Regions from separate parts of the Pseudomonas sp. TE3644 genome, predicted to be linked through region 1. Evidence: riboswitches for the same ligand, from Rfam matches in the RefSeq annotation. Region 1 holds a riboswitch; each other region holds the start of a gene.
What was found. Region 1 has a riboswitch for cobalamin ahead of ACZ9GA_RS16890 (OprD family porin). Riboswitches for the same ligand answer to the same signal wherever they lie in the genome.

Region 1 (5,713 bases):
CCTGCTGGCCGCTTCCCGAGCGTCGCCCGGTCCCACAGGCAGTTATCAGGGTTGCCGATCAGCCTTCGACGATAACGATGTAGTCCATACCGGCGATCTGGCCGGCGGCTTCCGGCAATTTTACCGGGATGCCCATGAATTCCCCGTCCACGTATTCCTTGGCGCGAGTCACGGCGTCCACGGCCGCCTTGGACCACAGGTGCAATTCCACCACTTTTTCGCCGTCACGGCGGTGTTGGGCGATCTCGTCCACGATACGTTGTTTCATGGGGGTTCCTAAGCTGGATGGGGGGCGGGGAGTCTACCTGATTCGCCAGCCTCCGGCGCGCGACAACTGCCTGGCAATCGCATCGCCGCAGCGTGCAGCAGCATAAGCAAAACAGATGCCTCGTTAAGCGTTTCCCACACGCGCAGTGGCAGACGCAAGCATACAGTCACCTTTCTCCACGCCTTTCCCCAATTCTACAAAAACAAAGAAGGTGAAATCCATGAGTCAAGAGACGAGCTTGCGCTTGAACGGTCAGCACACGGCCTCGCTGTCGAGCACCGAACGATACCCCCTTGCCACACTGATCCGCGCCGGCGCCATCGGCGGGCTTACCGGGGCGGTGTGCATCTGGATTTACGAAGCACTGGTCTGGGTGGGCGTGCAGCACTTGATGCCGCTTGCCGGTATCCCGCGCAATGCCACGGGGCTGGTGTTCGGCAAGGGCGTGCAGGAAGGGCTGGGTATCTGGGCTTACGCACTGGGCACAGTCATTCACTTCGCGTTCGCCATCGGTTGGGGCGTTCTGTTTGCCGCGGTGTGGCCGTACTTCCGTCGTCGTGGCTATGAAGCGACGTTCATTGCGCTGTTCTACGCCATCATCGCCTGGGTTGCCATGCACGTGGCCATCTCGATCGCCTCGGACAACCATCCGGACTACTTCGACCCCGCGACCATCATTGGTGGGTTCATGTCGCACTTCGTCTTCACTGTGCCCTTGGCGCTGACGGTAAAACGACTACTGGCGCCCTACCCCGGCGCCTAAGCTCAGCCGGTGAAATGTTTTGAAATAATAAAGCCCCCCTTGCAAAGGGCCAATCTGCCTTGCGCACGCCATTAGCGGTTTATCCCAAGCCGTTGATCCCCTACCATCGCGCCGCCGGTTTCCAAATGGGATTAATAGGGAATTCGCGGCGCCGCAGCTGGCGCCAACCGAAACTGCCCCCGCAACTGTAGATGCCGAGCCCGCTCCATTCATGCCACTGGGCCTACCCGGGAAGGCGGGGCCGGGCCATGACGCATCAGTCAGGAGACCTGCCGGCCAACGCAACATCACTGACCGGCGGGGTGTCCGGGAAGGACATCCCCTGCCGTCTGCGCTGGCGCCGCACACGGCCGTGCCGTGCTTTTCCCAAGGCGCGTTGATGTGTTTCCCGGCGGTACACCCTGCCCGTGTACCGTTCAAATGGAGATTGCATCATGCTGCCCCGCCTCGCTTCCCTGCTGGCCCTCGCCAGCCCGTTCGCCTTCGGCGACTCTGCCCAGTCGCAAGCCAACGGTTTCATCGAGGACAGCACCTGGAGCCTGCTCAACCGCACCGTCTACGACAACCGCGAATACCGTCACGGCGCCAGCAATGGCGCGGCCCGCAATGCCTACAAGCCCCGCGCACAGCGCAACGGCTACGCCGAGGAATGGGGCTATGGGCTGATGGGCACGCTGCAATCCGGGTTCACCCAGGGGGTGATCGGTGTGGGGGTAGACGCCCATGCCTACTACGCCCGGCAGCTGGACAGCGGCGGCGGCCGCGCCGGCAAGGCGCGCCTGCTGGCCGTGGACAATGACGGCCACCCCAAGGATGAATTCAGCCGCGGCGGCGCGGCCCTCAAGCTGCGCGTGTCCTCCACGGTGCTGTCCTACGGCGAGCAGCGGGTGAGCACGCCGGTGTTCAGTTCATCCGACAGCCGCCTGCTGCCCGAGACGGCGACGGGACTGTTCCTGAGCAGCCAGGAATTGGAGCAGGTGAAGATCGTCGCCGGTCATTTCACCGAAAGCACCGCGCGCAACGCCAGCAGTCATGACCAGGGCTTTGTGGTCAACTACTCCGGCGCCAGGCAGGGTAATGCGCTTGACCTGGCGGGTGTGGTCTACACGCCAAGCGATACCCTGCGCGCCAGCCTGTTCACCTCGCGCTATGAGGACACCTGGGACCAGCATTACCTGGGCGGGACGGTCACGCAGGTCATCGACAGCAACAGCTCGCTGGCCTGGAACCTCAACCTGTACCGCACCACCGACCAGGGCAAGGCATTGTCGGGGCAGATCGACAACACCACGTGGAGCCTGATGTCCACCTACGCCCACGGGCCCCACAGTGTCAGCCTGGGGTATCAGCAGGTGCACGGCAACACGCCGTTCGACTACGTCACCAGCGGGGCGATTTACCTCACCAACGCGGTGCAGATGTCGGACTTCAACGCGCCCAACGAACGGTCCTGGCAAGCGCGCTATGCCTTGCTGCTGGCGCCGGGCCTGACACTGAGCGCCGCCTACCTGCGCGGCGATCATATCGATGGCAGCCACGTCGATCCTGACGGCGGCTATGCCTACCTGGGCTACGGCGACCACGGCAGGCACTGGGAACGGGACCTGGAGGCACGCTATGTGGTGCAGGACGGCGTGGCCAAGGGCATGCGCGTGTCACTGCAGCACAATGTGCACCGGGGCAACACGGCGCAGGCGGAGCTCGATGGCGATCAGATTCGCCTGGCGGTGGAGTACCCGCTGACAGGAAGGTTCTGACGCCGCCCGGTAGCCGCTGCCGTCAGGCTGCGCCGGCCGGTGTGCACCTTCAAGATCTCCAGGCACGCGAGGGCCAGCGCAGCCTGGCGGCAGCGGCTACAGGCGCGCAGGATTTTCGCGGGTGGCGTTTGCCCAGACGCCGTTTGCCGCCTAGTTTTGTTGGAACCATCACCCGCATGGCCCACCAGAACAGGGAATTCACTATGTCGATACGCACGCTAGGTCTCGCCACGCTGCTCGCCCTCGCCCTCCCCGCCGTTGCCCACGACTTCAAGGCCGGGGAGTTGTCCGTCGACCACCCTTGGTCCCGGGAACTGCCCGTGGACCTGCAGGGCGCTGCGGCCTACTTCACCATTCACAACCATGGCAGCCAGCCAGACCGCCTGCTGTCAGTCAGCACGCCCCGTGCGCACAAGGCCGATCTGCACTTCCAGGCAGCAGGCAGCAGCCCCGCCGACATGAAGGACATGGGCGCCGTGGAGATCCCGGCCCACGGTGAGGTGGCCTTCAAACCCGGTGCCAACCACGTGATGCTGAGCGGGGTCGAACACCCGCTGAAGGCCGGTGAGCACTTCCCCATGACCCTGCAGTTCGAGAAGGCTGGCAAGGTCGAGGTCGAAGTAGAAGTGAAGAAAGCCGATGCGCTGACCGCGCATTAACCAAGGCGCAAGAAGCCCGGCCTAGAGCATCAGGCCGGGCAACCCATGGGTGAAGGAAAAGTTTCAGCCTGAACAAAATGTTATGATATAACATATACATAAATAGCTGACAGAGCCTTCCTTGATGCACCGTTCCCCACGAAACACTCCGTACCTGCGCCTTACCCCTCTAGCCGCCGCCCTGTTCATCGCCGCCCCGGTGCAGGCGATCGAACTGCAATCGCAGGTCATCACCGCCAACCCCTTGGGCAGCACCGAACTGGCCGCCCCCAGCACCGTGCTGGAAGGTGACAGCCTGACGCTGGCGCAAAAAGGCAGCCTGGGCGAAACCCTCAATGGCCAGCCGGGCGTGTCCTCGTCCTACTTCGGTCCAGGTGCCAGCCGCCCGATCATTCGCGGCCAGGACGGTGATCGCATCCGCCTGCTGCAGAACGGCGTGGGCGCGCTGGATGCCTCGTCGCTGTCCTACGACCACGCCGTGCCGCAGGACCCGATCAACGTCGACCGCGTGGAAATCATCCGCGGCCCGGCCGCCTTGCTGTATGGCGGGAGCGCCATCGGCGGCGTGGTCAACACCTTCGACAATCGCATCCCCACCGAAGCCATCGAGGGCATCCACGGCGCCGGCGAGCTGCGCTACGGCGGTGCCGACACCACGCGCAGCAGCGCCGGCAAGCTGGAAGTGGGCAATGGCACCTTCGCCTTGCACGTGGACGCCAGCGCGCGCAGCTTCAACGACCTGAGCATCCCCGGCTACGCCCACAGCGCCAGCCAGCGCGCCAGCGAAGACGCCGACGACAACGGCGGCAAGCACCACCTGGGCAACAGCGACGGCCGCCAGGACGGCGGCGCCATCGGCGGCTCCTACACGTGGGAGCATGGCTATGCGGGGGTGTCCTACAGCACCTACGATGGCAACTACGGCTCACCGGCCGAGCAAGACGTGCGCATTCGCATGCAGCAGGACCACTACGCCTTCGCGTCTGAAGTGCGCGACTTGGACGGGCCGTTCAGCTCGGTGAAGGTCAACGCCGGCTACACCGACTACAAGCACATGGAGATCGAGGACGGCGAGGTTGGCACCACCTTCAAGAACAAGGGCTACGAGGCGCGCATCGAGGCCCGGCATCAACCCATCGGCCCGGTGGAGGGCGTGGTCGGCGTGCAGGTCAACCGCAGCGAGTTCCAGGCCCTGGGCGAAGAAGCCTTCGTGCCGCAGACCGACACAGACGCCACCGCGCTGTTCCTGCTCGAAGACTGGCAGGCCACCGACCGCCTGAAGCTGAACCTGGGTGGACGCCTGGAGCACACCCGCGTGTCCCCCGACGCCCAGGGCAACGAGCGCTTCGAAGCCGCCGACCACAGCAGCGATTTTACCGCCGGCAGCCTGTCCTCCGGCGCGGTGTACAAGCTGACCTCGATCTGGTCGCTGGCGGCCACCCTGGCCTACACCGAACGCGCCCCGACCTTTTACGAGCTGTACGCCAACGGTGCCCACGTGGCCACCGGCACCTATGAGGTGGGCGACGCCAGCCTGTCCAAGGAGAAAGCGGTGTCCAGCGACCTGGCCCTGCGGTTTGACAACGGCGTGCACAAGGGCAGCGTCGGCGTGTTCTACAGCCACTTCTCCAACTACATCGGCCTGCTGGGCACTGGTCGCACCCTTAATGACGAAGGCCAGGAAGACGCCAGCGGCATCCCCGAATACACCTACTCGGGCGTGCGTGCGCGCTTTGCCGGTGTCGAGGCCCAGGATCACTGGACGCTGGGCGAAAATGCCTACGGCAAATGGGCGCTGGAACTGTCCGGCGACTACACCCGGGCCAAGAACCTGGACACCGGCGAGGACCTGCCCCGCATCGCCCCGCTGCGCCTGAACAGCGGCCTGCTGTGGGAGAAGGACCAATGGCAGGCACGCGTGGATATCCAGCACGCCAGCGCCCAGCACCACGTGCCGGCCAACGAGACCAGCACCGACGGCTACACCACGTTGGGCGCCAGTGCCGGCTACCACTTCAGTGTCGGGCAAAGCCAGTGGCTGGCGTTCGTGAAGGGTGAAAACCTCACCAACCAGACCGTGCGCTACGCCAGCTCCATCCTGCGCGACATTGCGCCGGCCCCGGGGCGCAGCTTTGAAGTCGGGTTGCGCACTACCTTCTGATAAGCGTCGAGTGGGCAGCTACCGCTGCCCACCCTTAACGCAACGTTATAACCTTTGGATCGTACACATATGCCACGACAACTCAACAGTCCCGAGCTGTCCGTT
Region 2 (5,713 bases), 3.0 Mb from region 1:
GCACCAGAATGCCGCGCTGGCCGAGGAATTCGTGCAACGCGGCGGCCTTGTCGGTGACCAGCCACTGGAACAACGCGCAGCCGCCGTGGGGCGCCAGTTCGAAGCGTGCCAGCAGGTTGGCCAGGCGCAGGCTGCTCAGCTCGCTGCGCGCGATCATCTGCTGATGGCCATCGGTGTCGAGCAGGCACGCCTGGCCGAGGATGCGCGTGGGCCCGCTCACAGCCCAGGGGCCCACTTGCTCGGCCAGCAATTGCAGGAAGCGCGGCTGCGCCAGCACGAAGCCCAGGCGCACGCCGGCCAGGCCGAAGAACTTGCCGAACGAGCGCAGCACGATCAGGCCTGGACGCTCCACGTGGGGCGCCAGGCTCTGCGCCGGGGTGTTGTCCATGAAGGCTTCGTCCACCACCAGCCAGCCGCCGCGCTGGGCCAGGCGCGCGTGCCATTCCAGCAGGCGCTCGGGGGGCAGCAGGCGGCCGGTGGGGTTGTTGGGGTTGACCACCACCAGCACGTCGAGGCTGTCGAGGAAGAAGTCCACCTCACTTTCGCTGACCTCGCGCACCAGGTGTCCGGCGCGGCGCCAGGCCTCGGCGTGCTCGGCGTAACAGGGCGACAGCACGCCGATCTTGCCGCCACGGCGCAGGCGCGGCAGCAACTGGATGGCGCACTGCGAGCCCGGCACCGGCAGCACCTGATTGACGCCGTAGTAGGCGCAGGCGGCCGCTTCCAGGCCGTCATCGGTTTCCGGCAGGCGCGCCCAGGCACGCTCGGGGATCGGCGGGATCGGCCAAGGCCAGGGCGCCAGGCCCGTGGACAGATCCAGCCAGTCGGCCAGGGGAATATCGTAGTGCTGCGCCGCCTTGCGCAGCCGTCCGCCATGCTCAAGCATAGAATTGCCCTCCCACGCACAGAATCAGCAGCCACAGCCACACGCCGCGCTGCACCAGTTGCCAGCCGCGATCGATGGACTCGGCATCGGCGGCAGGGCCTTCGCCCAGGGTCGGGCGTTCGTGCAGCTCCCCATGATAGATCGCCGGGCCGCCCAGCTCGACGCCCAGGGCGCCGGCACCGGCGGCCATCACCGGCCCGGCGTTGGGGCTGTCCCACTTCGGCGCCTGTTGGCGCCAGCAGCGCAGGGCCAGGCGGGTCTTGCCCAACAGCGCATAGGTCAGGGCCACCAGCCGTGCTGGAATATAGTTGAGCACGTCATCGATGCGCGCTGCCGCCCAGCCGAAACGTTCGAAGCGTTCGTTGCGGTAACCCCACATGGCGTCCAGGGTGTTGCTCAGGCGGTACAGCACAACGCCCGGCGCACCGGCCACGACAAACCAGAACAGCGCGGCGAACACCGCGTCGCTGCCGTTTTCCAGCACCGATTCGGTGGCAGCGCGCGCCACCGCAGTGCTGTCCAGTTCGCTGGTCTGGCGGCTGACCAGATAACCCACGCGGGTGCGCGCGGTGTCCAGGTCATCGCTGCGCAGCGCCTGGGCCACCGGCGCCACGTGCTCGCCCAGGCTGCGCAGGCCCAAGGCACAGTACAGCGCCAGGATCTCGACCACGGTGCCCAGGTACGGCAGCCACGACAGCAGCGTGGCCACCAGGGTCAGCGGGATCACGGCCAGGAACCAGGCCGTTACCCCATGGCTGCGCCAGCCCCGGCCGCCGCTGTTGAAGCGGCGTTCCAGGCGGTCGGCCAGGCGCCCGAAGGCCACCAGCGGGTGACGGCTTTTGGGCTCGCCCAGCAAGGCGTCCAGCGCCACCCCGGCGACGGTGACCAAGGCCACGCTCATGGTTTCACTCCCCAATGGTTTTCATACAGCATGTCGCTGAGCGGCTTTTCCTCGGCCCAGCCTTCCATCACCAGCATGGGCGACGGGTAGAACTCGCTGACCGGGCCCAGGCACAGCACGGCCATGGGCTTGGCGCCGGCGGGCAGGCCCAGCAGGTCGGCCAGGGCCTGGGGGTCGAACAGTGACACCCAGCCCATGCCCAGGCCTTCGGCGCGGGCGGCCAGCCACAGGTTCTGGATAGCGCAGGACAGCGACGCCAGGTCCATTTCCGGCAGGGTGCGACGACCGAAAATATGCCGCTCGCGGTCGTCCATCAGCGCCGCCACCAGCACCTCGGCGCAATCGTTGATGCCCTCGACCTTGAGTTTCATGAACTCGTCCGAACGCTCGCCCAACGCCTCGGCGGTGCTCACCCGCTCCTCTTCCACCAGCGCCTGAATGCGCCCACGCAGGGCGCGGTCACTGATGCGGATGAAGCGCCAGGGTTGCATCAGCCCGACGCTGGGCGCCTGGTGCGCGGCGTGCAGCAACCGGGTCAGCAACTGGGGGGCAACTTCGCCGCCGGCGAAATGGCGCATGTCGCGGCGTTCACCGATGGCTCGGTAGATGGCCGCGCGCTCGGCGGGGGTGTAGGCGTTGTCGTTCATCAAATGTGCGAGGCCCCTTTGGGGCAGAACAGGGCAGCGATGGCCGCCGGGTTGGACGGGAAATAGAAGTGCACGTACGAGGCGGTCAGGCGGCCAATACGGTAGACCGCTTCAGCGCCGCGGCCGCCGTTTGGGCTGGTGCCACGGGCAATCGGGGTCAGCTCGGTGCTGGTCAGCGAGTGATGGTAGGTATGCCCGCGCAGGGTGCCTTCCGGCAGTTCCACGGCTTGCAGGGCCAGGGCCGCCAGGCGTTTCTGCATCACCGCTTCACCGGGCAGCAGGCCGAGCAGATCGGCGCGCAGGCCGTCCACGTCAGTGAGGGCATCAAGCAGATACAGCATGCCGCCGCATTCGGCCAGCAGGGGCTTGTCAGCCGCATGATGGGCACGGATAGCGGCCAGCATCGGCGCATTGCCCGCCAACGCCTGATGGTGCAGTTCGGGGTAGCCGCCGGGCAGGTACAGGCTGTCGCAGGCCGGCAGTTGCTGATCATGGATGGGCGAGAAGAAGCTCAGCTCGGCGCCCATGGCACGCAGCAGGTCCAGGCTGGCGCCGTAGGTGAAGGCGAACGCTTCGTCGCGGGCCACGGCGATGCGCACGCCGGCCAGCAGCGGCTCGGCAGGCACAGGGGTCGGTACCTCGAAGGTCACCGGCGGCGGCAGGGCCACTTCGCAGCTGTCGGCCAACGCTGCAGCGGCAGCGTCCAGGCGCATGTCCAGGTCGTTGAGTTCGCTGGCCTGCACCAGGCCCAGGTGGCGGCTGGGCAGCTCGATGCCGGTTTCGCGGGACAGCGCGCCGTACCAGCGCAGGCCTTCAGTGAGGCTGCCTTCAAGCAGTTGCGCATGGCGCAAGGTGCCAACGCGGTTGGCCAGCACGCCGGCGAACGGCAGGTCGGGCTGGTAGCGCGCCAGGCCCAGGGCCAGGGCGCCGAAGGTCTGGGCCATGGCGGTGCCGTCGATCACGCCCAGCACCGGCACGCCGAAATGCCGCGCCAGGTCGGCGCTGCTCGGGGTGCCGTCGAACAGACCCATCACGCCCTCGATCAGGATCAGGTCAGCCTCCCCCGCTGCTTCCCACAGTAGCCGGCGGCTCTCTTCGGCGCCGACCATCCACAGGTCCAGCTGGTACACCGGTGCGCCGCTGGCCCGTTCCAGAATCATGGGGTCGAGAAAGTCCGGGCCGCACTTGAACACCCGCACCTTGCGCCCCTGGTTGCGGTGCAGGCGTGCAAGCGCCGCGGTGACGGTGGTCTTGCCCTGACCGGAGGCGGGTGCCGCAATCAGCACCGCCGGGCAGTGACGCGGCTGGGTCATAGTTCGATGCCCTTCTGGGCACGGATGCCGGCCTGGAACGCGTGCTTGACCATGCCCATTTCGGTGACGGTGTCGGCCAGTTCGATCAGTTCGTCCTTGGCGCCACGGCCAGTGACTACCACGTGCTGCATCGGCGGGCGCGCCTGCAGGTCGGCCATGACCTGATCCAGGTCGAGGTAGCCGTGCTTGAGGGCGATGTTCAGCTCGTCGAGCACCACCAGGCCGATGGATTCGTCGCGCAGCAACTCACGCGACACCGCCCAGGCGGCTTCGGCCGCGGCGATGTCGCGCTGGCGGTCCTGGGTTTCCCAGGTGAAGCCCTCGCCCATCACGTGGTAGCGCACCTGCTCGGGGAAGCGGCGGAAGAACAGTTCTTCGCCGGTGGCATTGCGGCCCTTGATGAACTGCACCACGCCGCACTGCATGCCGTGGCCCATGGCGCGGGCCAGCATGCCGAAGGCCGAACTGCTTTTGCCCTTGCCGTTGCCGCCCAACACCAGCAGCAACCCGCACTCGTTGGGGGAGTTGGCGATACGCTCGTCGATCACTGCCTTTTTGCGCAGCATGCGCGCCAAATGGCGTTCTTCACGTTCCTGGGATTCACTCATCGCAGCTCTCCGCTACACCTGCACACAGGCGACATCGACGAAAAGCCGCGGCCCGAACGGGCGCAGCACAGACTCGTCAATGCCGCTCTCACCCGCGCGACAGAACAAAATGGACGGCAAGCGCCAGGGCTTGCCAAGAGGGGTTCCAGGCCGGTCTCCGGGCTCATGAGCGGGGCATGCACACCCTGGCCACGCGCCTTCCCGAACCCAATCAGGCTCAGTGGCGCCATGCGCGGCCTTGACTCATTTACCGTTGCGGGGGCAGCGCCGGGCTCGCACGCCTGCGGCGCCTCACCGGCTTCCCTGTTTCACCTGGCCAGCCCACGGGCTGCCAGGCACCTGGAACACGCCGCGAAGGTTAGAGGGTTGGGGGTGGGAGGTCAATTAAAGGTGGGGCAGGCCAGCCCCCGCACATCGCGTAGCCGCAACTATTTTTGTGGGAGTGGGCTCTGCCCACGAAAAGTACACCGCGGTGCATCAGGAAGTTCGGGTGGGCCTTTTCGCGGGTAGAACCCGCTCCCACACTGCCGCCAGGCAGCGGCTACATTGAACCACCGGCCCAGCCCGGGCCTCTACAGCAGACAAGCCCAGCCTTCAGCGAGCACACGAACATGCACAAGACCCGCCTGGCCCTGATCATCCTCGCCTCTGCCAGCCTGCTGGCCTGCGGCGAGCATTCCAAGCTCAACGTCACCGACGGCATGGGCCCGCACCCGCAATTGCCAGCCCCCAACAAGACCCTGATCCCCACGGTGAACATCGCCGACGCCATCGGCTGGCCAGCCGGGGAAAAACCGCAGGCAGCCAAGGGCACTCAGGTAGCCGCCTTCGCCGATGGCCTGGACCACCCGCGCTGGCTGTATGTGCTGCCCAACGGCGACGTGCTGGTGGCCGAAACCAACGCCCCGCCCAAGCCTGATGACAGCAAGGGCATCAAGGGCTGGGTGATGAAGAAGGTCATGGGCAAGGCCGGCGCCGGTGTGCCCAGCCCGAACCGCATCACCCTGCTGCGCGATACCAACGGCGACGGGGTGGCAGACAGCCGCAGTGTGTTTATCGCCAACCTCAACTCGCCGTTCGGCATGACCCTGGTGGGCAACGACCTGTACGTGGCCGACACCGATGCCCTGCTGCGCTTTCATTACGAGACGGGCGCCACCAGCATCAGCGAGGCGGGCACCAAGGTCACCGACCTGCCGGGCGGCACGCTTAACCACCATTGGACCAAGAATGTCATCGCCAGCCCCTCGGGCAACAAGCTGTACGTGACCGTAGGCTCCAACAGCAACGTCGGCGAAAACGGCCTGGACAAGGAAGAAGGTCGCGCGGCGATCTGGGAAGTGGACCGCGCCAGCGGC
Region 3 (5,713 bases), 920 kb from region 1:
GCAGTGCCGGTTGAGCCCGCAAGCTCCTGGGTGTTTTCACATCGCCAGTTGCAGGAAGGGATTCCCTACCAGTGGCATTACCACCCCGAATATGAATTGACGCTTACGCTCAACAGTCATGGCTATCGCTACATCGGGGACGATGTCAGCGCCTATGGTGAGGGTGACCTGGTGCTCGTTGGCCCAGGCATACCCCACAGTTGGTGTTCTACCTCCGCCATCCTCGATCACCTGCCGCACCAGGCACTTGTCATCAAGTTCTCTCAGCGCTGGGTGGACATGCTGGTGTCAAGCTTTCCCGAGATGACTGAAGTCGGTTCGTTGTTTGAGCGCTCTTTTCAGGGCCTGAGTTTTACTGGAAGGGTGTGCGAACGGGTGATACCAGCGATTACCAGTATGGTACGGCGACCACCGGCCGCGAGGCTTCTGACCCTTTTCGAGGTGCTCATTGAATTGGCGCATGACCGAGATTTCCAGGTATTGGGGCAGTTGCCGGGAATACGCTCGTCGCTGCCCACGGCTGAAGGAAAAATAGCGCGAGCACTGAACTATATGCACGAGCATTTCAGGGAATCACTGACTATCCCTCAGATGGCTGAAGCTGCCTTCCTGAGTTCATCGGGCTTTCAGCGCATGTTCAAGCGTCACACCAATACCACCCCTCTCGAGTATCTGGTGCGTCTGCGCATTGGCAAAGCATGTGCGCTCCTGGTTTCAACCGAGTTGACCGTCAACGCGATCGCAGGCGAGGTGGGTTATCAAAATCTTTCGCTGTTCAACCGACAGTTTCGAAAACTCAGGCTGGAACCGCCTGGACAATTCAGGAACCGTCACAGACGCTTGACCGGGACCGCTGCAGACTGAATGTACGAACCGGGCACCGGATCCATCGGCATGGCGGCACCCCTGCCTTGGTGGGTTTGAAGGTGATCGACCTTCCGTTCGACACCGCAGCGCGGGCACTGGGCACCGCCGGACGCCCATGAGGTGGGCGGTCCCAATCCGTTCGACGCCGGTGTGGACCCGGTCAGCAGTTCCACCCACAAAACCTTACCGGGGCACCCCAAGCACGGGGTTGGGGCGTCGTGTCGAGGATGCCGCCGCCCTGCAACTGTCCTCGACGGACAGATGCTAGGAGGGCTGCTTGGAAAGGGCTGAGGAACTTCGTTTACGCTGTCGGGGAGGCCTGTCGTCACAGGATGGGGCGGATGACCCATCAATGCGAGGCGGTCGCGCCATATGATCCAAAGCTGCAAGCACCCTCCGCCATGGATGCATGGCTAAGATTTAAGCTCCAGAGGACAGATTTTACTTAATGCGTGAGGCAGGGGAGTAAGCTTCGCACGGTGTTAAAAAGCATTGCCAAGTGAGAAGCCGGTGTAAGTCCGGCGCGGTCGCGCCACTGTTACTGGACAATCCAGAAGTCAGACCTCGCTTGGCGTTCCTCAACCTATAGGGCGCGTTTACCCTGACAGGTATTTTGTGATGATTCGACATCTCGCGCAGGTCTTCTGCGATTCCAACAACCCTGTGCGCACAAAGCTTTGCGGCATTTACGCCGTGCTGATCGCCATCAACGTCGTCGCCTGGCTATGGGCGCTCGCCGCCTTCCATGGCCACCCCGTGCTCCTGGGAACAGCATTGCTGGCCTACGGCTTCGGCTTGCGCCATGCCGTTGATGCGGACCACATCGCGGCCATCGACAACGTGACGCGCAAGCTGATGCAGGAGAAGAAACGGCCGGGCGCCGTGGGTTTCTTCTTTTCCTTGGGGCATTCTTCGGTAGTGGTCCTGGCCTCACTGGGCGTGGCGCTGGCAGCCTCAGTGATGAGGGACCGGTTCGAGAGTTTCAAGGCCGTCGGTGGTGTGATCGGCACTTCGGTGTCGGCGTTATTCCTGCTGGTCATCGCGCTTATGAACCTGCTGATCCTGCGCGCCATCTACAAGGCGTGGCGTAACGTGCGAAAGGGTGGCGTGTATGTCGACGAAGACTTCGACCTGCTGCTTGCCGATCGCGGGCTGCTGGCCCGTATATTCCGCCCGCTATTCCGGCTGATCACCCGCAGCTGGCACATGTACCCCATGGGGTTCCTGTTCGGCCTGGGCTTCGATACCTCCACCGAAATTGCCCTGATGGGAATTTCAGCCAGCCAGGCGTCCCAAGGCCTGTCACCCTGGTCGATCATGGTGTTCCCGCTGCTGTTCAGCGCTGGCATGTCGCTGGTTGATACCCTGGATGGCCACCTCATGCTCGGCGCTTATGGCTGGGCTTACATGAAGCCCATCCGCAAGATCTACTACAACATGACCATTACCTTGGTGTCCGTGGTGGTGGCTGTGGTCATCGGCAGCATTGAGGCCTTGGGGCTGATCGGTGACAAGCTGGCATTAAAGGGTGGACTGTGGGATTTCATTGGTACGCTGAATGACAATTTCGGCATGCTGGGATACCTGATTATCGGTATTTTCATTGTCAGTTGGGCGGTGTCGGTACTGCTGTACCGGCTACGCCGCTTCGACGACCTCGAGGCTGCCCACTAGCGGTGGCCGCCAGTATTTGTTCCATTGGGAACGCCCAGTCAACGAGTATTCTACCGTCGGCCAAATCTACTTGCCGCCCGGCTTTGCCAGGGCCAGGTCGCGGTGGCAAATATCGCTCTAGTCTGGCCTCGCCCAAGTGTTCTGGAAGCTAGGACCATCGGAAATTGGTGGCTGGGTTGGTCGGGCTATCTGAATCGTCACCGGTATCGGGAAGTCCACACCGACCCTCGCCACTTCCCCTTGTTGTAGATTCGGCAAGAAGGCCGCCGCGGAGCGATCGAGTTCACCGCAAGCTCGTTCCACTACTTCTCGATCCCAATGATTAGTGAGCCGATGAACGAGCAACGTACCCATTTGACTGAGCACCCCTTCCGTATTATCCCGGGGGCGTGGAGGGGCTAAAAAGATGTTCAGCCCATATTTTCGCCCTGCTTTGGCGATCAGCTCGAAAGCGTTCAAGTTCTGGAGGTCAACCTCACCCCCAACGAATTTGCCCAGGAAGTTATCAGATCGCTGGAAGGGGGCCGGCGAATACGAATGGAGCACCGGGCCAGCGTAGCCTTCGGCAGCGGCTTCAGGCGTGGTGCGTCAGAACTGACTCTGTACCTGCAAACCTGCGATCCAAGTATTGTCCACCTGGCGCTCACCATCCGGATCTTTGATGAACTGCAGGTTTGGCATTACGTCTAGCCAACGCGTCACTTTCACCCGGTAGTTGAGTTCGGCCACGAACATGCTGTGTTGCTCGGGCACATAGTTGGCATCCTCGAACGTGGCGCCACTGTTATCATTGGCGGTTTGTGCATTACGCAGGAAGCGGGAGCTGCCATGTACGCGGGCGATGCCAGCGCCGATCACGTCGGTCGGTCGTGCATCGAACAGACCGGTGTAAAGCAGCGCGACCTTCTGGTAGCTGTCGACCGGGGTGGTGGCCTTGTCCATGAAGGTGGCGCTGGCCACTGCCGTCAGGCCGCGGCTGGCATCGCCGCCCACGCTAGTGAGTTGCTGCTTGCCCACCACCCAGAAGCCATGGCGGCTTGAGTCGGCGCGGTACGGCTGGCCACTGATTGCGGCGGGCTGGCCGGATTGATCCTTGTACACGTCGGTGCCGTCGGCGGTGCTGTGATAGTAGCCCACGCGGTATTCGCCCGGCAGGCGGTTGACCGTGGGCTTCCACACCAGCTCGACCGGTACCAGCGTGCCCGTGGTGCCACGGGTGTACAGCTTCAGGCCGTTGTCGTTATCCAGGTTGGATGGGTTGACGTTGAAGGCGCCGATCTGTGCATACAGCGCGTTGTTCAAGCGATAGCGCAGGCGCGCCGCCCATTGGCTGATGGGGCCGTTGTAGATGCTGTCCACATAGTTGCCAGGCTGCGAGCCGCAGAAGGCCAGGTTCTGGAACACGCAGTCTTCCACGGCAAATTCGTCGCTGACGGCAAAGCGGCCCACCTTCAGGTCGAAGGTATTGTCCAGCCAGCCTTTGCTCAACCACAGCTCGCCAATGCGGGTGACACTGCCGCGGCCGTGCACCTCTTGCGCCGAGCCGAAGCTCTTGCCACGCGGGTCGCTGGTGATGTCGTCGATTTCGCTGCCGTTACGGTTGCTCAGGGCAATGCTGAATTTGGCGTCCTGCCAGCCGAACAGCTTCTGCAGGTCGGCATCCACGCCCATGCTGAACTGGTCGGAGTAGCGCGTGACCCGATGATGGGGGTCATAGCCGCCACGCAGGTTGGAGCCTGACTCGCCCATGTAGCCAAGTTTGATGTCGATGCCTTTTTCCAGCAGGTCGGTGCGCAGGCCGCCCCAATCGCCGGTCATCCACCGCGAATTTTCGGCGAAGGGTTCATCGGCCTGTGCGATGGAGGTGGTGGCGGCAACGGTGCACGCAGACACCAGCAAGGCGAAGCGTCGTGTACGGGAACGGGTGATTTCCATGGAATGATCCAAAGGTGGAAGAGTGGCCGCCGTTATGGGTGTTGTGGCGGCCATGGGGGGTTACTGGTTGAGCCAGGCCTGGGCATGCAGCTGTTCCCGGGCTTTCTTCACGTCCTTGGCACTCACCGCAGGTGCGCTGTTGCCCCAGCTGTTGCGGACATAGGTCAGCACCGCGGCCAGATCATCGTCAGGCATCTTCCAGTCGAAGCGCGGCATGCCGGCGCCGGTGGGGTTGCCGGCGGTCACAGGGCCGTCGGCGCCGAGCAGCAGCACATTGAGCAGGCTGGAGGGGTCCTTGGCATTGACCAGGGCGTTGCCCTTGAAGGCCGGGATCATGTTGCGCACGCCAGCGCCGTCGGCGCGGTGACAGGCTTCGCACTGGCTTTCCATCACCACTTTGCCGGTGACCATCTGTGCGTCTGCGCTGGCGACCGCCGGAGCTGCCTGATCGGCGCTGGCCGGCAATTGCTTGAGGTAGGCGGCGATGGCTTGCAGGTCCTGGTCAGTCAGGTGCTGGGTGGAGTTCTCCACGGCTTCCTGCATCGGGCCGGAAGCAACGCCCAGGCGGTTGGTACCGGTTTTCAGGTAGCTGACGATGTCGTCCGAACTCCACTGGCCCAGGCCCACGTGGGCGTTGGGGGTCAGGTCCGGGGCGTGCCAGCCTTGCAGGGTGCCGCCTTGCAGGCTCTGCGCGACGTCGCCGCCCAGCAGGTTCTTGCCGGTGTGGCAGGCGGCGCAGTGGCCCGGGCCGTTGACCAGGTAGTCGCCGCGGCTGACCAGCGGCGTTACGCCTGGCAGCGGGGTGAAGGGCTGGTCCTGGAAGAACAACAGGTTCCAGCCGGCCAGCAGGAAGCGCTGGTTGTAGGGGAAGGGCAGTTCGTTTTCCACCACGGTTTGCTTGACCGGTGGGATGGTCTGCATATACGCCCACAGGTCGGCCATGTCCTGGTCGGTCAGCTTGGCGTAGGCCGGGTAGGGCATGGCCGGGTACAGATAACCGTCGCGGCCGATACCGTGGCGCACCGCCTTGTCGAACTGGGCCAGTGACCAGGTGCCGATGCCGGTGTCCTTGTCTTGGGTGATGTTGGAGGCCTTGATCACGCCAAACGGGGTTTCCAATTTATACCCGCCCGCATACGGCGCATGGCCCGGCACGGTGTGGCAGGCGGCGCAGTCGGCGGTGGCGGCCACGTAGCGGCCGCGCTCGATGCGCGTCTGCAAGGGTGCGCTGATGTCG
Region 4 (5,713 bases), 460 kb from region 1:
CGTGCGCCGGAAACCCTTGGCGGCGACCTTGGCTTCGATATCCGCCAGCGTCCCCGTCACCCAATCCTGATCCGGCCAACTGGCCTTGTGAATCACCGCGATAGGGCAGTCGGCGCCGTAATGGGGCAGCAACTCCAGCAGGATTTTCGGCAAATGCTGCACGCCCAGGTGAATGGCCATGGTCGCCCCGTGCCGGGCCAGATCATGCAGCGCTTCGCCTTCGGGCATCGGCGACTTATCGGCATAGCGAGTCAGAATCACCGTCTGCGACACGCCCGGCAGCGTCAGCTCGGCGCCCAGCAACGCTGCGCAGGCGGCGGTAGCGGTTACGCCGGGGATGATCTGGAACGGTATGCCGCGCTGGCGCAGGCAACGGATCTGCTCACCGATGGCGCCATACAGGCTGGGGTCGCCGGAATGCACGCGGGCCACGTCCTGGCCGCGGGCATGGGCGGCGGCCAGCAGCTCGACGATCTGTTCCAGGTGCAGTTCGGCGCTGTTGACCACCTGTTCGGCCTGGTGGCCTTCCAGCACGGCGGCGGGCACCAGGGAGCCGGCGTAGATGATCACCGGGCACTGGCGGATCAGGCGCTGACCCTTGACGGTGATCAGTTCCGGGTCGCCGGGGCCGGCGCCGATGAAGTAGACGGTCATGTGCAAATCCTGAAGAAAACGAATGCTGCTTGAGCGAAATTCAAGTGCGAAGCGGTGATTATCCGGGAATCGGGCCCGCTTGTGCCAATGCCACCGTGGCCTTGGCGTTTTTTTGCCGGCTGACGCGCAGCTGGCTACCGGGCCCGGCCAGTGCCAGCGCGGCGCTTTCGGCCACGCCGTGGCAGCCGGTGTGGGTGAAGGCCAGGGCGGATTTGTGGGTGAGGTGGGGTTCGAAGGGGGCCAGTTGCGCGGTGCTGAACAGGGTCAGGGGCAGGTTCAGGGCGCGGGCCAGTTCGAGCAGGGCGGGTTCGTTGGCTTTGAGGTCGATGGTGGCCAGCCCTGCCAGGTCGGCGCGGGTGAGGTTGTGGTGGGCCAGGGTGGTGTCGAGCAGGGTGGTCAGCTCGGTGATGGGGCAGTGGCGTTGGCAGCCTAGGCCGGCGTAGAGGGTGGGCATTGTCGATCCTTTGGGGGGCTAGGGGGTGCCTGGCTTGGGGTTTTTGGTGTTCATGAGATCGAGCGCCGCCCGCGCGGCGCTTCGCGGGCACAGCCCGCTCCTACAGTTTGTTTCGGGCCAATTATGCCAGTGATATCTCCCGGGGCCGCCTTGTTGGTTCACTGCAGATCTCTATTGGTGCCACCAGGGCGATCCCGGGAGATCTCACAGACGAAACTGGCCGAAACAAACTGTAGGACCGGGCCGTGCCCGGGAAGCGCCGCGCGGGCGGCGCTCGATCTCCAGGGCGCCATAAAAACCCAAGCCAGGCACCCAGAAGCCCTACCGCAATCCCCACTCCCCACGATTGACCTTCCCCCCCACACTGCGTAGCCTTGCACCTTCGAGGTTCTCCGCCCCGCGGAGCCAAGATGGGAATGCGGTCCAAGCCGCAGCTGCCCCCGCAACTGTAAGCGGTATGCACCCAGGCAATGCCACTGCGCCGCGCGCGGGAAGGCGCCTGGGTCGGCCTCAGGCCAGTGCCGCGAGCCAGGAGACCTGCCTCGACACAGACTTTCCACTTCAACCGGGCGGGGTGATCCGGTGGCGAATGCACCCGCGTGCCCGGCACCCGCGGTTCTCGTCCCGTATGCCCGCCATCCTGCCAAGGGCATCCGATGAAAACACTGGCCAAGCTTCCCGTCACCATCGTCACCGGCTTTCTGGGCTCGGGCAAGACCACCTTGCTGCGCCACATGCTGGACAACGCCCAGGGCCGCCGCATCGCGGTCATCGTCAACGAGTTCGGCGAGCTGGGCATCGACGGCGAAATCCTCAAACAATGCACCATCGGCTGCACCGAAGAAGAGGCCACCGGCCGCGTCTACGAATTGGCCAACGGCTGCCTGTGCTGCACCGTGCAGGAAGAATTCTTCCCGGTGATGCGCGAGCTGGTGGCCCGCCGCGGCGACCTGGACCACATCCTCATCGAAACCAGCGGCCTGGCCCTGCCCAAACCGTTGGTGCAAGCCTTCCAGTGGCCGGAAATCCGCAGCGCCTGCACCGTCGACGCGGTGATCACCGTGGTCGACAGCCCGGCCGTGGCCGCCGGCACCTTCGCCGCCTTCCCGGACCAGGTGGACGCCCAGCGCAAGCTGGACCCCAACCTGGACCACGAATCGCCACTGCACGAGCTGTTCGCCGACCAGTTGGCCAGCGCCGACCTGGTCATCCTCAACAAGGCCGACCTGATCGACCCTGAAGCCTTGGCCGCCGTGCGCCGCGAAGTGGCCGAAGAACTGCCGCCAGCGGTCAAGGTGATCGAAGCCAGCAGCGGCCGCCTGCCGCTGGACGTACTGCTGGGCCTGGGCGCCGAGTCCGAAGAGCACATCGACGGCCGCCTGACCCACCACGATCATCACCATGACGACGATGATCACGACGACCACGACCACGATGCCTTCGACTCGATCTCCATCGAACTGCCTGAGGCCCCCGAAGCGCAACTGCTGGACGCCCTGACCACCCTGGTGGTCAAGCACGGCATCCTGCGGGTCAAGGGCTTTGCCGCCATCCCCGGCAAGCCGATGCGCCTGCTGATCCAGGGCGTGGGCACGCGCTTCGACAAGCATTTCGACCGCGCCTGGCGCGCCGAGGAAGTGCGCAGCACGCGTCTGGTGCTGATCGGTCAGGAGCTGGACGCCGCCCTGCTGGAAAGCCAGCTGCGCGCCGCCCTGAACGGTTAAGCCATGCACCTGCTGAGAACCCAGCCCGGCGGTTTTGTGCCGGACGACAGCATCGCCGACCTGGGCCAGACACCGGCCGAGCTGGTGATTCTCTGCAGCGGTGATTCGCACCTGGCGCTGCTGGCCGAAGCGGCCACGCAGTTGCCGGACGATTTCCCCACCCTGCGCCTGGCCAACCCCATGCAGGTGCAGAACCACGCCTCGGTCGACCTGTATGTCGACGAGGTGCTGCGCCACGCCAAGGTCATCCTCATTTCGCTGCACGGCGGTATTGGTTACTGGCGCTACGGCGTCGAGCAACTGGTGGCGCTGGCCGAGCGTGGCGTGCAATTGATCCTGGTGCCCGGCGACGACCGTCCCGACCCGGAGCTGAGCGGGCTGAGCACCGTCAGCACGGAGGAGGGCGAGCGCCTGTGGCACTTCCTGCGCCAGGGCGGCATGGGCAACGCGTTGTCGTTGTTCAACTGCCTGGCCAGCCGTTTTCTGGATCGTGACTATGCCTGGGCCGAGCCCCAGGCCTTGCCGCGCACCGCTATTTATCATCCGGACCAGCACAGCGCCACGCTGGACCATTGGCGCACAGCCTGGCAACCCGGCCAGGCCGTGGTGCCGCTGATTTTCTACCGCTCGCACCTGCAGGCGGCCAACACCGGCTTTGTCGATGTGTTCTGCCAGCGGCTGCAAGCGGCGGGGCTCAACCCGCTGCCTATCGCCGTCGCCAGCCTCAAGGAGGCTGGCTGCCTGAGCCAGGTCGAGGACTGGCTGGACGAGGTAAACGCCGCCGTCATCCTCAATACCACCGGCTTTGCCCAGTCCAGTCCGGAAGCCCCGCACCTGCGGCCGTTCCGCCGTGACATCCCGGTGATCCAGGCCATCTGCGCCCAGGACAACCAGCCTGGCTGGGAAGCCAGCGAGCAGGGCCTGGGCCCGCGCGACCTGGCCATGCACATCGCCTTGCCGGAGCTGGACGGGCGCATCATCAGCCGGCCCATCAGCTTCAAGGACCTGGCCTGGCGCAGCGAGCGCAGCCAGTCGGACGTGGTGTGCTACCGCGCCCACCCCGAGCGCATGGACTTTGTCGCCGAGCTGGCGCGGCGCTGGGCGGAGCTGGCGCGCCTGTCCAACCCGCAGAAGCGCATCGCCCTGATCCTGGCCAACTACCCGACTCGCGATGGCCGCATCGGCAACGGCGTGGGCCTGGACACCCCGGCCGCAGCGCTGAACATCCTCGCCGCCTTGCAACAACAGGGCTACCCGGTGCAGGACCTGCCGGCCAGTGGCACGGCCTTGATTCAGCAACTGCTGGGCGGCGTCAGCAATGACCTCGACAGCCTCGACCTGCGCCCCTGCGCCCAAAGCATGGCGATGGACGACTACCTGGCCGCCTTCGCCCGCCTGCCGCTGGCCAACCAGCAAGCGGTGCGCGAGCGCTGGGGCGAGCCGACGGCCGACCCCATGTGCCGCAGCGGCCGCATGATGGTGGCCGGCCTGCGCTTTGGCCTGACCTTCGTCGGCATCCAGCCGGCCCGCGGTTACCAGCTGGACCCCAGCGCGGTGTATCACGACCCCGACCTGGTGCCGCCCCACGGCTACCTGGCGTTCTATTTCTGGCTGCGCCATGCCTACGGCGCCGATGCCGTGGTGCACGTGGGCAAGCACGGTAACCTGGAGTGGCTGCCCGGCAAAGGCGTCGGCCTATCTGCCGAGTGCTGGCCCGATGCGCTGCTGGGGCCGATGCCCAATGTCTACCCGTTTATCGTCAACGACCCGGGCGAGGGCGCCCAGGCCAAGCGGCGCACCCAAGCGGTGATCATCGACCACCTGATGCCGCCGCTGACCCGCGCCGAAACCTATGGCCCATTGCGCGACCTGGAACGCCTGGCCGACGAGTATTACGACGCCCAGTTGCTGGACCCGCGCCGCGCCCGCGAACTGCAGCGCGAGATTCTGGCGCTGGTGCGCGACGCGCAGATTGATCGCGAATTGCAGTTGGATGCGGGCTGGGACAGTGACGACGACGCTGCCTTGTGGCTGCCGCGCCTGGACACTTACCTGTGTGACTTGAAGGAGTCGCAGATCCGCGACGGCCTGCACATCTTCGGCGAGTCGCCCAGCGGCCGCCTGCGCATCGACACCCTGGCCGCGCTGCTGCGCATCCCCCGTGGCGACGGGTGCGGTGCCCATGCCAGCCTGATCCGTGCGCTGGGCCGGGCGCTGCAATTGGCTTTTGATCCGCTGGATTGCGACTTGGGCGAGGCCTGGCAAGGGCCGCGTCCCGAGTGCCTGCTGGAGGTCAGCGCCGACACCTGGCGCACGGCGGGCGACACCCGCGAACGGCTGGAGCTTTACGCCGCGCAACTGATTGAACAGACCTTGAGTCATTCGACCGCCACTGGCTGGGAAGATGTCGACCTGATCCTCGACGGCCTGCGCGACACCGTCGCACCGCGCCTGGACGCCTGCGGCCCGGCCGAAATCGATGGCCTGCTGGCGGCTTTAGGCGGCCGCTTCGTGCCTGCCGGCGCCAGTGGCGCGCCCAGCCGTGGGCGCCTGGACGTGCTGCCCACCGGGCGCAACTTTTTCTCGGTGGACGTGCGCAACCTGCCCACTACCACGGCGTGGCGTATCGGTTTCGCCTCGGCCAACCTGATTCTGGAACGCCACCTGCAAGACCACGGCGATCATTTGCGCCAGCTGGGCCTGTCGGTATGGGGCACCGCCACCATGCGTACTGGCGGCGACGATATCGCCCAGGCCATGGCCCTGATGGGCGTGCGCCCGGTGTGGGCCACCGGCAGTCAGCGGGTCGACGATTTCGAGATTCTGCCCATCAGCCTGCTCGACCGCCCACGGGTGGACGTGACCTTGCGCGTGTCCGGCT

Region 2: another riboswitch for cobalamin. It lies ahead of cobO (cob(I)yrinic acid a,c-diamide adenosyltransferase); the one in region 1 lies ahead of ACZ9GA_RS16890 (OprD family porin).
Region 3: another riboswitch for cobalamin. It lies ahead of ACZ9GA_RS12975 (HoxN/HupN/NixA family nickel/cobalt transporter); the one in region 1 lies ahead of ACZ9GA_RS16890 (OprD family porin).
Region 4: another riboswitch for cobalamin. It lies ahead of cobW (cobalamin biosynthesis protein CobW); the one in region 1 lies ahead of ACZ9GA_RS16890 (OprD family porin).

Annotation. Positions count from the first base shown of each region.
Region 1 covers NZ_JBWBQF010000001.1:3,856,566-3,862,278, forward strand. The annotation lists gene ACZ9GA_RS16880 (hypothetical protein) at 59-268, opposite strand; gene ACZ9GA_RS16885 (hypothetical protein) at 489-1,031, shown strand; cobalamin riboswitch at 1,130-1,322, shown strand; gene ACZ9GA_RS16890 (OprD family porin) at 1,466-2,788, shown strand; gene ACZ9GA_RS16895 (copper chaperone PCu(A)C) at 2,992-3,447, shown strand; gene ACZ9GA_RS16900 (TonB-dependent receptor) at 3,572-5,608, shown strand; gene ACZ9GA_RS16905 (DUF1826 domain-containing protein) at 5,678-5,713, shown strand, end outside.
Region 2 covers NZ_JBWBQF010000001.1:845,527-851,239, reverse strand. The annotation lists gene cobD (threonine-phosphate decarboxylase CobD) at 1-886, opposite strand, end outside; gene cbiB (adenosylcobinamide-phosphate synthase CbiB) at 879-1,787, opposite strand; gene bluB (5,6-dimethylbenzimidazole synthase) at 1,784-2,434, opposite strand; gene ACZ9GA_RS03815 (cobyrinate a,c-diamide synthase) at 2,434-3,747, opposite strand; gene cobO (cob(I)yrinic acid a,c-diamide adenosyltransferase) at 3,744-4,355, opposite strand; cobalamin riboswitch at 4,487-4,713, opposite strand; gene ACZ9GA_RS03805 (PQQ-dependent sugar dehydrogenase) at 4,967-5,713, shown strand, end outside.
Region 3 covers NZ_JBWBQF010000001.1:2,939,039-2,944,751, reverse strand. The annotation lists gene ACZ9GA_RS12980 (helix-turn-helix domain-containing protein) at 1-864, shown strand, start outside; adenosylcobalamin (AdoCbl) riboswitch at 1,343-1,480, shown strand; gene ACZ9GA_RS12975 (HoxN/HupN/NixA family nickel/cobalt transporter) at 1,486-2,541, shown strand; gene ACZ9GA_RS12970 (carbohydrate porin) at 3,130-4,476, opposite strand; gene ACZ9GA_RS12965 (c-type cytochrome) at 4,537-5,713, opposite strand, start outside.
Region 4 covers NZ_JBWBQF010000001.1:4,312,848-4,318,560, reverse strand. The annotation lists gene cobM (precorrin-4 C(11)-methyltransferase) at 1-654, opposite strand, end outside; gene ACZ9GA_RS18945 (cobalamin biosynthesis protein) at 713-1,108, opposite strand; cobalamin riboswitch at 1,477-1,667, shown strand; gene cobW (cobalamin biosynthesis protein CobW) at 1,765-2,832, shown strand; gene cobN (cobaltochelatase subunit CobN) at 2,836-5,713, shown strand, end outside.